Magnetococcus sp. PR-3: one gene and its partners. Each later gene encodes a partner of the first gene's protein in a complex. Links are inferred from orthologs where the notes say so. Each region holds a gene or a part of one and is shown on either strand. Other genes may lie near its edges.

Region 1 (5,008 bases):
TAAAGCGTACGGAACTGGCGCTCTAGCAGACCATAACTGCGCTTTACCTTCTGCTTTTCACGCAGATGCAAGCCGTAGTCAGAGACTTTACGGCGGCGCTGGCCATGCTGACCGGGTACATAGTTACGACGTTCAATCGCACATTTATCGCTATAGCACTTTTCACCCTTCAAGAAGAGCTTGGTGGCTTCACGACGGCAAAGGCGACACTTGGAACCAAGATAACGAGCCATTTTTTCAGATGCTCCTTACAGAGAGTGACCGATCACACACGACGCCGCTTAGGAGGGCGGCAACCGTTGTGGGGGATGGGCGTCACATCCTGTACATGGGAAATGTTGAAACCGATGGAGGCCAGGGCACGCAGGGCCGATTCACGACCGCTTCCGGGACCCTTCAGACGCACTTCCAGGTTACGCATCCCATGATCCATGGCTTTCTTACCGGCATTTTCAGCAGCCATCTGTGCAGCAAACGGGGTGGACTTACGTGAGCCCTTAAAACCCTGTGCACCGGCGCTTCCCCAGGAAACAGCGTTTCCGTGGGTATCGGTAATGGTGATCAATGTGTTGTTAAATGTAGAGCGAATATGTGCGATACCGCTGGCAATATTCTTACGCTCTTTCTTCTTGGTGCGGGCACCCTTTTGGGCCTTGGCCATGACTCTACCTCAGCTTATTTCTTCTTGCCCGCGATGGGCTTACGTGGACCCTTACGGGTACGTGCATTCGTATGGGTACGCTGACCGCGACAGGGAAGACCCCGACGATGGCGCAAACCACGATAGCAACCTAGGTCCATCAGACGCTTGACATTCATGGCAATCTGACGGCGCAGGTCACCTTCAACCGTGTGGTTGTTGTCGATGATGTCGCGCAAACGCGCAACTTCAGCATCGGTTAGATCGGACACGCGAACCTGGGACTCAATGCCCGCCTCTTGGGCGATCCGCTTGGCGCCGTCACGACCGATGCCGTAGATGTATGTGAGCGCGATTTCAACGCGCTTGTTAACAGGTATGTTAACACCAGCAATACGGGCCACTAGACACTCCTCCGGCCAGTTCGAATCTCTAATAATACTCGACGAAAAGACGGGAACTATACACAAACTGTTCCAACTTATCAATCGAATTTTTCAGGTGTGGCACTGCACTGTCATAAAACAGTGCGCCACCCTTGTGTTTTCTTCCGCTTATAAGCGCTTAGGGCTTAGCCCTGGCGTTGCTTATGGCGGGGGTTCTTGCAGATCACACGCACGCTACCGTTGCGGCGGATCACTTTGCAGTCTTTACAGATCGGTTTAACCGAGGCGCGTACTTTCATTTTTCCTACTCCAACATTTTCGTTAGGGAGAAGAGCTTGTAGCAGCCCCTCTTAGCGCCCTTTAATCTTTGCCTTCTTCATCAAACCCTCATATTGACGGCTGATCAGGAAGGACTGAATCTGTGAGGTAGTATCCATCGTCACACCAACAACGATGAGCATGGATGTACCACCAAAGTAGAACGGAACGTTGTATTCAGCGATCAGGATCTCAGGCAACAAACAGACTGCTGTTACGTAGAGCGCCCCAACCAAGGTAAGACGGCTTAAAATCTTATCCAGGTAATCCGAAGTCCGTTTACCGGGACGAATACCGGGAATAAACCCACCATACTTACGAAGGTTGTCTGCTGTCTCTTCAGGATTGAAAACAATCGCTGTATAGAAGAAACAGAAGAACAAAATAGCTGCTGAATAAAACACCATGTAGCCAAGCTGACCTGGTGAGAACATTGCCGCAAAATCTCTAAACCCTTCCCAGGGCATGAAATTGGCAATGGTCACAGGGAACAGAATGATGGAGCTCGCGAAAATTGGAGGGATCACACCCGCCGTATTCACCTTCAAAGGAAGATGAGAACTTTCACCGCCCACCATGCGTCGTCCACTAACCTGACGCTTGGCGTACTGAATGGTAATCCGCCTTTGCGCCCGCTCCATAAAGATAATGAAAGCGGTCACAAGAATGGCCATGGCGATCAAGAACAACACAAACAGTGGTGCCAGATCTCCTGTACGGGCCAGCTGCAAAGTTTGGAACAGAGCCACAGGGAGGTTGGCAACGATACCCGAGAAGATAATCAGGGAAATACCATTACCAATACCACGATCTGTAATCTGTTCACCCACCCACATAAGGAAGGCGGTTCCGGATGTCAGGGTTAATACCGTCATCAGACGGAACTCCCAACCCGGATCAATTACCACGTTGAGTCCACCAGCCTTCATGGACTCTAAGCCGTAAGCAATACCAAAGCCCTGGAAGACTGCCAGGAGGATGGTACCGTAACGGGTGTATTGGGTAATCTTACGACGACCCGATTCACCCTCTTTTTTGATAGCCTCCAGCTTGGGGAACACAGCTGTCATCAACTGAATGATGATCGAAGCTGAGATGTACGGCATGATCCCTAGTGCAAAAACTGTCAAACGAGACAGTGCACCACCAGAGAACATGTTGAACATTCCAAGCAAAGAGCCTTGCTGTTGCTCAAAGAAGGTTGCCAATGCCTGGGGATCAATTCCCGGGGTCGGCACATGTGCACCAATGCGGTACACAATGAGCATGCCCAGCGTAAACAGAATGCGTCTACGCAGCTCGGGAATTTTACCCAGATTACCCAGACCAGCCAAAGGGGCTTCGTTGGGAGTCGCAGCCATATGGAATCTCTTCCCTATTCACCTACGCCTGACTTAAGCTTCCCCTTCAGGGGTCGCCACTTCGGCTAGCACAACTTTACCACCGGCAGCTTCCATCTTAGCGATGGCTGATGCAGAGGCCTTGTCCACATGGACAGTAATGGCCTTGGTAATTTCACCGTTGGCCAGCAGCTTGATGCCGCTTTTGGCTTTTTTGCCCAGCAGACCCTTCTCACGCAGAGCCTCGGCAGTCACTTCGCTACCAGCGTCAAAGAACTTCTCCAGAGCTTCCACCTGAACGATGGAATACTCTTTACGGGTGAAGTTCGTAAAACCACGCTTTGGCAAACGACGTTGTAAGGGCATCTGACCGCCCTCAAAACCGCTTTTGTGGTAGCCGCCACTACGGGCTTTTTGACCCTTGTGACCACGACCTGCAGTTTTGCCGTTACCGCTGGCCGGACCACGACCTACACGGTTCTTGCTCTGACCATTGCCGGGTACGGCGGGAATTTCGTTCAATTTCATGGTTCGTTACCCGCGCCTTTTAATCGACCACGGCCACCAAGTGGCTGATCTTTTTGATCTGTCCACGGATGGCGTCGTTGTCGGGAAGTTCCTTCACACGGTTCATCTTGGTCAAACCCAAAGAAGTCACAATACGCTTATGCTTCTCGGGACGACCAATGGGAGACCGTACCAGCTTTACTTTGATCATATCGGCCATTTTATCCTCCTATTAGTCGCAGATGCGGACGTTTTTGGTGGACATGCCGCGCTTAGCTGCAACCCGGTTTGGTGGGTTGATGCTTTGCAATGCAGCGAAGGTCGCTTTGATCAGGTTGTGGGGGTTGGAGGTACCGGTCGATTTGGCCAGCACATCACTGATCCCAACAGCTTCAAAGATAGGACGCATAGAACCACCAGCGATGATCCCCGTACCAGCAGAAGCAGGGCGTAATACCACACGACCGGCACCGAAACGACCTACGATCTCATGGTATAACGTACGGCTATCTTTGATTTCTACTTTGATCATCTGCTTTTGGGCTTGCTCGGTTGCCTTACGAATGGCCTCAGGCACCTCTTTGGCCTTACCCAGACCATAACCCACAGAGCCTTTGCCATCTCCTACCACCACAATGGCGGAAAAGTTAAAGCGACTACCACCTTTAACGACCTTAGCGGTACGTTTGATGGCAACCAACTTTTCGATGAACTCACTCTCGTTCTCGTAATTGTTGTCTTGGCCTTTTCTATCACGTTGACTCATCATTCATCCCCTCTTAGAAGTTCAACCCGGCTTCACGGGCTGCTTCGGCCAGGGCCTTTGTACGGCCGTGATAAAGGAAGCCACCGCGGTCGAACACCACTTCTGTGATGTTCTGTTCTTTCGCCTTCTCAGCGATACGTTTACCAATTAAGGCTGCCGCATCCGCGTTTCCGCCGTTCTTCACCTCATCGCGCAGAGACTTTTCTACCGTAGAGGCAGATACCAGGGTACGACCCTGATTGTCATCAATGATCTGAGCGTAGATATGACGGGCGCTACGGAAGACCGAAAGACGGGGACGTTCACCCTGTACCTTCTTGATCCTCGTGCGCACGCGGGCGCTGCGGGCCTTTCTCGCTTGATTTCGATCCTTAGCCATCGCCAAACACCTCGATTATTTCTTCTTACCTTCTTTACGCAGGATATACTCACCCACGTAACGGACCCCTTTACCCTTGTACGGCTCTGGGGGACGCCAGGAGCGGATCTCGGCACATGCCTGACCCAACACCTCTTTATCGGCCCCTTTAATCGTAATCAGGGTATTCTTCTCAACTGTCGCTTCAAGCCCTTTGGGGAGCTCATAGTTAACAGGATGAGAGAAGCCCAGGGTCAACTCCAGGGTGCGACCTTTGACCGCGGCACGGTAACCCACGCCTTGAATCTCGAGCTGCTTGGAAAAGCCTTGGGAAACGCCCACTACCATATTGTTCAGTAGTGAACGGGAAAGCCCCCATAGTGCAGAGCTTTTCTTTTCGTTGTTGTCCACAGCAACATTAACAGCGGCACCCTCTTGGGTGAAGCTGATTGCTTCGTGGAATTCACGGGTGAGTTCACCCAGTTTGCCCTTGGCGGTCACCACGGTGCCGTCGATCTTTAGATCCACACCGTCGGGTACCGTCACCGGTTGTTTTCCAATACGTGACATGGTTCAAACCTCGACGATTAGTAGACGGTGCAGAGCAGTTCACCACCAACGCCCAACTCGAGCGCACGGCGGCTAGAGATGACACCCTTACTGGTAGAGAGGATGGCGATACCCAACCCCTGA
Region 2 (4,292 bases), on another replicon or contig:
AATATTTCGTGCTTTGGCCCGCATGTTCTCTAACAAAAAAATGTCGGAGTTAGCGGCCTCATTACCCTGGGTTTCCAGACGGGCAATGCGGTGATGGCTGCGTGTTGGAAAACTATCCAGTAGTACCACACTATCGGTGGGGGTCATCTGTTGGCTTGGATCGGTAAGTGCAACGTTGGTAACGGCTTCTGGCGATCCGCAAGCAGAGAGAAGCCACATCATTGTACCAAGCAACAGCGCAAGAGTTATACGTTTCTGACCCATGATAAAGACCTTTTGAGAACGGGTTGGTGCGATTCTTGTAGTTCATTCGAATGTTGTCATTTAATAAACAGCAGGATTGAAACATCCGACTTAACAGAAGCTGTTTGCAAAGAGTGTGCAACCTCAAACAATCACCAGATATAAAGCTGGAGAAGCGCCATGGGGCTGTTTCAGTTACACCACCGTTGGCAACGAACCACCGGTTGGATCATAAGTATAGGCCTGCTGGGTATGACGGGTTGTACCGCACCCATTCAGGAGTATCCCATTCACTACACAACACCGGGCGATCAGCAGCAAGCGATCGAAGAGGGTAAGCGTGCCTCATTAGAAAAAGAGGTCGATGAGGACCTTGAGCCTGCTCCGGTACTGGTGCCTCCTTCCTTTGAGGAGCCGCCCATCGTTGAGGTTGCACCTACCCCGCAACCTGCGGTTGCACCTGCTCCTATTGAAACACCCCGGGTGGGTGAGGTGGTTATTCCAGAGCCGGTAGAACCCACACCGCCAACCCGTATGTCTGAGTTGCAGCCGGTGGCGATTACAGCACCGGTAGCGCCACCTGTGATGAAACAGCCAGTACCCACGCAACGTCCGGTTGTTCAAACCAAACCAGTGCATGTGGAGCAGAGCCCCTCGATTACCAATGGGGATCTGTACTATGTGGAACTGGGGAGTTATGCCCACATGCTCAACGCAGATCGGTTAAAGCGTAAAGTTGAGCAGATGGGTATACCGGTTCGTAGCTTACCTTTACAGGTTAAAGGGACCAACTTTACCCGTGTTCGTGCCGGGCCTTTTCCCTACCGAGCGGAAGCAAGTTGGGCCGCCCGTGTTTTGACAAAAGAGGGGGTGGAGACCAAATTGGTCAAGGAGTGACCAGGTCTCTACACACTTTTGCCAGCCACAAAAAAAGGTGCCCTTGCTTAAGGGGCACCTTTTTCTTTTTTTGTACGACCGCCTTAAAATACATCCATTGGATCTGTTTAGGCTGCTTTTAAGCGGCTTCGATTGTGTCCAAGGGGCGGTACGTGCTATAAGATTTCTCTTCACACACGCGGTTTGAGCTGTTTGATGGATGTTGGTTCGCCGCACCCCTTTTAAGAGATAAAGAGACGACTGATGTTCTCCGCCATTGCCCGTAAACTGTTTGGCTCCCGTAATGACCGCTATCTGCGCACCTTGCAACCGCTGGTGGACCGCATTAATGGCCTGGAAAAGGAGTATGAGGCGCTTTCCGATTCGGAACTAACCGGAAAGACCTATGAGTTCAAGGCTCGCCTGGAAAAAGGCGAGACACTGGATGAACTGTTGCCGGAGGCCTTTGCTGTGGTGCGTGAAGGGGGCAAACGCGCCCTGGGTATGCGCCATTACGATATGCAGCTGATTGGTGGCATTGTTCTGCACCAGGGTAAAATTTCTGAGATGAAGACCGGTGAAGGTAAAACCCTGGTCGCAACCTTGCCGCTCTACCTCAATGCCCTCAGTGGTAAAGGGGCCCATTTGGTTACGGTAAACGACTATCTGGCCAGTCGTGATGCCGAGTGGATGGGGAAGCTCTATACCTTCCTGGGTATGACTGTGGGGGTTATTGTCCACGGTATTGAGGATGAAGCCCGTCAGGATGCCTATAAGGCGGATATTACCTACGGTACCAACAACGAGTTTGGCTTTGACTACCTACGGGATAATATGAAGTTCTCCCTTGAGGAGATGGTTCAGCGTCCCCTGAACTTTGCCATCGTTGATGAGGTTGACTCTATTTTGGTGGATGAAGCCAGAACACCGCTCATCATCTCCGGTCCCACCGAAGACAATACCGATAAGTACTATAAAGTGGATCGCTTGATCCCCTCTTTGGAGAATGAGGTTCATTACTCGCTGGATGAAAAACAGCGTGCGGTGACCTTTACCGAAGAGGGTAATGAAAAAATTGAAGAGCTCATGCGCAGCGCTGACCTGATTGGGGATGGCGATCTGTATGATCTGCACAATATTGAGATGGTTCACCATGTCAATCAGGCGCTAAAAGCCCACGCCATGTTTGAGAATGACCGGGATTACATCGTTAAAGATGGTCAGGTCATTATCATTGATGAGTTTACAGGACGTATGATGCCGGGCCGTCGTTTCTCAGATGGTCTGCACCAAGCCCTGGAAGCCAAAGAGCAGGTGGTGATTCAAAATGAATCCCAGACCTTAGCCTCCATTACCTTCCAGAACCTGTTCCGTCTCTATAACAAGCTGGCCGGTATGACAGGTACGGCCGATACCGAAGCGGCTGAGTTCCAATCCATCTATGAGCTGGAAGTGGTGATCATTCCCACCAATAAAGATATGGTTCGGGAAGACCGGGATGACATGGTATTCCGCTCCTTGGAAGAGAAGCTCAAGGCTGTGGCGGATGATATCAAAATCGCCCACGATAAAGGTCAGCCTGTGCTGGTGGGTACGGTTTCCATTGAGAAGTCAGAGATGGTCTCCCACTTCTTGAAGAAGCTTAAAATTCCTCATGAAATTCTCAACGCCAAACACCATGAGCGTGAAGCTGAGATCGTTTCACAGGCTGGGCGTTTGGGGGCGGTTACCATTGCAACCAACATGGCGGGTCGGGGTACCGATATCCAGTTGGGTGGTAATGTGGATATGCGGATCAAAAATGAGATCACCGCCGATACACCCGAGGATAAAAAAGCGGAACTGGAAGCCAAAATTCGTGCAGAGTGTGAAGAGGCCAAAGCCCGTGTGTTAGAGGCGGGGGGGCTACACATTATCGGCACCGAGCGGCATGAATCCCGCCGTATTGATAACCAGCTGCGTGGACGTTCCGGTCGTCAGGGTGATCCCGGTTCCAGTTGTTTCTACCTCTCCTTGCAAGATGACCTCATGCGTATCTTTGGTTCTGAGCGCATGGATGGCATGTTGAAAAAGCTGGGCCTGCAGGATGGGGAAGCCATTGTGCACCCCTGGATCAATAAAGCTGTGGAGTCCGCTCAGAAGAAGGTCGAAGGGCGTAACTTCGATATTCGTAAAAACCTGCTCAAGTTTGATGATGTGATGAATGAGCAGCGTAAGGTGATCTATGATCAGCGTAAGGAGTTGATGGAGAACGAAGAGATTCGTGACTACATCGATGAAATCCGCCAGGAGCTGGTTGAAGAGACGGTCAATGTTCACCTCTCCGAGGAGATCTATCCAGAAGAGTGGGATGCCAAAGCCTTTAAAGAGGCGATGATCCACCAGTTTAATCTGGATCTAGATGCCGAACCTTGGAAAAACGAAGAAGGGGTGACCAATCAGGTCGCCAAAGAGCGTGCGTGGGAGGCCGTCAAAGAGTATTCGGCTGCCCGTGAAGAGCGTCTTGGCCCTCCCCTGATGCGCTATCTAGAAAAATCAATCATGTTGCAGGTGCTTGATGCTTTGTGGAAAGAGCACTTGTTGAACATGGATCATCTGAAAGAGGGTATTCATCTGCGGGGGTATGCGCAGAAAGATCCGCTCAATGAATATAAGCGCGAAGCCTTTGAGCTGTTCCATATGTTGCTGGAGCGTATCCGTCAGGAAGCGTTGGAGTTCCTAAGCAAGGTTGAGGTGCAGCAACAGGAAGATGTTGCGGCCCATGAAGCTGAGCTGGCGGCAGCCCGTGAACAGCAGATGAATATGGATCATCCCGAGAGTGGTGCTTGGGCCGGTGAGGGTGGGGGTGAAGCCCCAGCCGAGGGTATGCCCCAAACACCCTTTAAGCGAGAGGGTGAGAAGATTGGGCGTAATCAACCCTGCCCCTGCGGCAGTGGTAAAAAATATAAGCAGTGCTGTGGTAAGTTAAGCTAAGAGATCGCTTGAACTAGGTGCTCTTACCCAGCGGGTGTGTCTGGCTGTCTGTGGCTTACAGGGTGGTTTTGCTACCCTGTAAGCCCAGTCTGCCCTTCGTTGGTATATCGGTTTTGTGGCTTCTACAAAGGAGGGCTCATACATGCGTAAACGCGTTTTGATGGTCGCCTTCCACTTCCCCCCGGCCATGGGCTATAGCG
Region 3 (3,940 bases), on another replicon or contig:
GCAGGGGGCTCGTGTCATTTTGGCCTCTCACTTAGGGCGTCCAAAAGGAGAGCGAAAGGCTGAATTCTCTCTAAAACCCGCTGGGGAGCGCTTGGCTGAGCTGTTGGGTAAACCGGTACCATTGGCACCTGATTGTGTCGGGCCTGAAGTTGAGAACATGGTTGCTGCCATGAACGATGGCGACGTCGTACTGCTTGAGAATGTACGTTTTCATGCAGGTGAGACCAAAGGGGATGCTGAACTGTCCAAAGGGTTTGCCAAGCTGGCTGATGTGGTGGTCAACGATGCTTTTGGAACCGCTCACCGGGCCCATGCTTCAAATGTTGGCATTACCGAACATGTACGACCTGCGGTCGCTGGTTTTTTAATGGCCGATGAGATCGATTATTTCAATAAAGCTTTGGGTAACCCTGAGCGCCCTGTTGCGGCGATTTTAGGTGGCGCGAAGATTTCTGGAAAGATTGATGTTATTGAAGCACTGATGGATAAGATGGATAAAATCTTCATCGGTGGGGGTATGGCTTTTACCTTCTTTAAGGCTATGGGCTATGAGATTGGTAACTCTCTGTGTGAAGATGAAATGTTACCGGTGGCAGAAAGAACCTTAGCCAAAGCCAAAGAGAAGGGGGTAGAGCTACTGCTACCCGTTGATTGTGTAGCTGCTGATGCCTTTGATGCCAACGCTAATACCAAAATCTGTTCCGTTAAAGAGCTACCAGCAGGCTGGATGGGGCTGGATATAGGCCCTGAGAGTGTTAAGCGTTTTGCCGCTGAGCTTGAAGGGGTTAAAACCGTTGCTTGGAACGGGCCTATGGGGGTCTTTGAAATGGAAGCCTTTGCCAGTGGTACCAACCATATTGGGAATATTCTGGCGCAGAGTGATTGTTTGTCCGTCATCGGTGGTGGAGATACCGCTGCCGCTGTGAAGCAAGCGGGTATTGCTGAGCAACTTTCTTATATTTCCACAGGTGGTGGTGCTTCTTTGGAGCTGATGGAAGGTAAACAGCTTCCTGGTATTGTCTCTCTGGATGATAAATAGGGTTTAAAGCGGGGCGGGGGTCTGTTGACCCTGCTCCGTTTGTTTTGCATGTTTTATGTTCCGACCTCCTGGAGCTTTTAGGTCAGAACAGGGACTCTATTTGATGGGGTTCTGTCTAAAGGAACCCTGACTTGGCGTTATTCCAAGTCGTGCTGGAGAGGTTCTTTAGGAGAATGGGAATAGGTTTGCTGTTTTAATGATGGTGTGCCTTTGTTGTCATCATCCATTCACAGCAAAGTGTCACACTCCATGTTTTGATGTGAATATGAGCTCTGTGATCGTAGAACGTGAGTGGGCTTATCTTTTAGTTTGATTTAACACTGTTATCTCTAAAAAACCTCTTATCCATGCGTGGAGTAGACACAATGCGGCGACCTCTGATTGCAGGCAACTGGAAACTCAATGGTATAACCGATGTAGCGAAAACCCTTTCAGGTGATGTCAGGGATGGTGTTGCTGCACGTAAGCCAGCATGTGATGTTCTGGTCTGTCCAACCTTCACTGTACTTAGTGCGGTGTCAGAGGTTGTCACTGGCTCAGGTGTTGATCTGGGTGCGCAGAATATGGCGGTGGCCACCAGCGGGGCTTTTACTGGGGAAATCTCTGGTGAAATGCTCAAAGATGTCGGGTGTAGCTATGTGATTTTAGGGCACTCTGAGCGTCGAACCCTATTTGGTGAAACCGATGCCTTAGTGGCAGAGAAGGTGGCCTCAGCCTACCGCGATGGTTTAACGCCCATTTTATGTGTGGGGGAAACCTTAGAGGAGCGTGAAGCCGAGCAAACCATGCAGGTTCTGCAAAAACAGATTCTTGCCTGTTTGCCAAGTCTGCCTGCGGAGCAAGAACAGCAGCAGCAGTTGGTCGTAGCCTATGAGCCTGTATGGGCCATTGGTACCGGTAAAGTGGCAACCACAGAGCAGGCCCAAGCCGCACATGCCTTTATCCGTGAATTGTTGGCTAAAGAGCTGGGTGCCAATGTATCTGACCATGTTCGTATTCTTTATGGCGGCTCCATGAAGCCCGGTAACGCTAAGGAATTGTTAGGACAAGCAGATGTTGATGGCGGGTTAATTGGTGGTGCTGCATTAAAAGCGAATGATTTCCTTGCCATCATTGATGGTTTAACGGCATAATACGCGGCTTAGTTGCCGAATGAACAGATTTGGCAGCGGAGTGGGTGACCTCTTTCGCTGTCTTGCTTTTGGAGCCCGACCTACCATGACCCTGCTGATTACTGTACTCCATGTGATGGCCTGCTTTATCCTGATCGGTGTTGTGTTGCTGCAAAAAGGCAGCGGTACCGATATGGGCGCTGCTTTTGGTGGTGGCTCTTCTCAGAGTGTTTTTGGAGCCTCTGGCGGCGGAAGCTTTATGGGTAAGTTTACCGCAGGTGTGGGTACGGTATTTATGCTTACCAGCCTGACTCTGGCCTTCATCACCACCTCAGATGGTGGATCTTCCTCTGTGATGGAAGGGGTTAAAGCTCCGGCTGCTCAAGAGCAGCAAGCACCTGTTGCGCCGATTGTTCCAAAAGAAGCCAAACCTGAAACCAGTGGTAGTGCGAAGCCTATCCCTGTTCAGTAATCAGGACTTTTTGTTCCGTCCTGCTGCAGACATATTGTTTGATCAAAGGGGCTTGTTTCTCTGTTATGAGAAATAAGCCCCTTTTTATTGCTTGTGAGCCTTTTCCCCTTCAAGTTGGCCGTAATCCACGTGGCCGTTAAAGCATTATTCCATCGATCGCCAAGCAGTAATAAAATACCTGCACGGAAGATGATCTCTTTTTTTGCGGTGCAAACCAGAGCAAGCAATTATCTGCCTGCCCTGATTGGGTGTGAGCCTTGGTGTATCCATCATGGGGTAGGGGGGGGAAACTATACTTGTATTGACGGTTGGTTGTGTTTTTAGCAGGTAAGAATAATTTAAAGTAAAGCTGATCTTGTTAAGTTAGGCTTAACAAATGAGAGACACCAAAGATCGTAAGCTATAGCTATCGAAAATCAAAGTTCGACAGTGCATGATTATCGATTATGAGCTATGACATAGAACTACGCCAACGAGTAATCGACTTTGTGGAATCTGGAGGTAAGAAGGCCGAGGCTGCCCGGATTTTTCAAGTAAGTCGAGCGACGATTTACAACTGGTTGTCACGAGACAGCCTAGAACCAACCCCACGCGTTCCAAGCGAGCAAAAGTTAAACAAGGCAGCCTTGCTAGAGCATGTCAAAGCCTATCCAGATGCTTTGTGAAGAGAGCGCGCCGTTCATTTCGGGATTTGTGACACCACCATTAGTGCTGCGCTAAGGAAGCTTGGGACCAGTAAAAAAACGAAGTGCTTCACTGAGAGATATACAGAAAAAGAGCGTACTATTGGGCTGATCTGTATCATCACTGGGAGAAGTGTGGTCATGAAAGTATAGTCTATTTTTATGAAAGCGGATTTGAAGAAGAGGTGATTCGCCGTCATGCGTGGGCACCAAAGGGTAAGAAGGTCTATGGTGACTTTGCGGGGGGTAAGTGTAAATGAACCAACTTGATCATGGCCCAACGCGGTAATGGGTGGTTAACGCCCATGATCTTTGAGGGTTCGTGTCATGCTCCGTTGGTTGAGGTATGGATTAAAAAGATGCTATGGCCTCAATTGAAAGAGCCCAGTGTAATCGTTATGGATAAGGCTAGTTTCCACAATAAATGGTGTATGACAGTGAAATACTGGCAAGAGAAGGTCATGTACGCCTCCCGCTCTCCCCGTACAGCCCAGATCTCAACCCTATTGAGCAAACATTCGCACTCTTGAAAAAACGTAGAGAGTTCACTGTGCCACCACCAATGTTAGAGCCATTCATGATGTCTAGCTATGGTTTGCGGTGACTATAGTAAGAAAAGAAAAAGGGAAAGCAG

What was found. The genes of interacting proteins can lie anywhere in the genome.
Region 2: the proteins of secY (region 1) and secA are in contact, whole or in part, in a crystal structure (PDB 3DIN), measured with the Thermotoga maritima proteins. The link is inferred for Magnetococcus sp. PR-3 from one-to-one orthologs. Residues at the interface, in WP_004081795.1 of Thermotoga maritima: Glu108, Gly109, Glu110, Glu111, Ala236, Glu237, Arg238, Arg239, Ile240, Thr241, Ile242, Gln243, Tyr244, Ala245, Arg246, Arg247, Val248, Thr249, Gly250, Arg251, Arg252, Val253, Tyr254, Gly256, Ala257, Ser258, Thr259, Tyr260, Leu261, Pro262; in WP_004082002.1 of Thermotoga maritima: Glu261, Ala262, Arg263, Lys300, Ala301, Arg302, Thr303, Ile304, Ile305, Leu323, Tyr324, Asp325, Pro326, Val329, Ser330, Tyr333, Ile336, Lys340, Phe345, Val349, Glu363, Phe364, Tyr374, Ser375, Gly376, Gly377, Glu393, Ile395, Thr482, Ser483.
Region 3: secY (region 1) and secG share a complex: the UniProt entries of both Escherichia coli proteins name them as parts of the sec protein translocase complex. The link is inferred for Magnetococcus sp. PR-3 from one-to-one orthologs.

Annotation. Positions count from the first base shown.
Region 1 is NZ_JBAHUQ010000016.1:94,841-99,848, forward strand. The notes cover bases 542-3,464. They hold secY (preprotein translocase subunit SecY), read right to left. Parts: upstream 2,706-3,464; coding sequence 1,377-2,705; downstream 542-1,376. Other genes in these bases: rpsK (30S ribosomal protein S11), read right to left, coding at 542-661; rpsM (30S ribosomal protein S13), read right to left, coding at 676-1,044; rpmJ (50S ribosomal protein L36), read right to left, coding at 1,212-1,325; rplO (50S ribosomal protein L15), read right to left, coding at 2,739-3,212; rpmD (50S ribosomal protein L30), read right to left, coding at 3,232-3,411. Also shown: rpsD (30S ribosomal protein S4), read right to left, coding at 1-233; more of rpsK, read right to left, coding at 266-541; more of rpsE, read right to left, coding at 3,465-3,957; rplR (50S ribosomal protein L18), read right to left, coding at 3,971-4,336; rplF (50S ribosomal protein L6), read right to left, coding at 4,352-4,885; rpsH (30S ribosomal protein S8), read right to left, coding at 4,903-5,008. UniProt on the Escherichia coli protein: The central subunit of the protein translocation channel SecYEG. Consists of two halves formed by TMs 1-5 and 6-10.
Region 2 is NZ_JBAHUQ010000005.1:147,959-152,250, forward strand. Bases 1,043-4,292 are described here. They hold secA (preprotein translocase subunit SecA), read left to right. Parts: upstream 1,043-1,383; coding sequence 1,384-4,092; downstream 4,093-4,292. Other genes in these bases: V5T57_RS05590 (SPOR domain-containing protein), read left to right, coding at 1,043-1,140; V5T57_RS05600 (glycosyltransferase), read left to right, coding at 4,235-4,292. Also shown: V5T57_RS05585 (hypothetical protein), read right to left, coding at 1-264; more of V5T57_RS05590, read left to right, coding at 424-1,042. UniProt on the Escherichia coli protein: Required for protein export, interacts with the SecYEG preprotein conducting channel.
Region 3 is NZ_JBAHUQ010000008.1:3,568-7,507, reverse strand. What follows is about bases 1,043-3,940. They hold secG (preprotein translocase subunit SecG), read left to right. Parts: upstream 1,043-2,257; coding sequence 2,258-2,623; downstream 2,624-3,940. Other genes in these bases: V5T57_RS20875 (hypothetical protein), read left to right, coding at 3,579-3,836; V5T57_RS20880 (IS630 transposase-related protein), read left to right, coding at 3,070-3,288; tpiA (triose-phosphate isomerase), read left to right, coding at 1,405-2,172. Outside these bases: V5T57_RS06485 (phosphoglycerate kinase), read left to right, coding at 1-1,039. UniProt on the Escherichia coli protein: Subunit of the protein translocation channel SecYEG. Overexpression of some hybrid proteins has been thought to jam the protein secretion apparatus resulting in cell death; while this may be true it also results in FtsH-mediated degradation of SecY.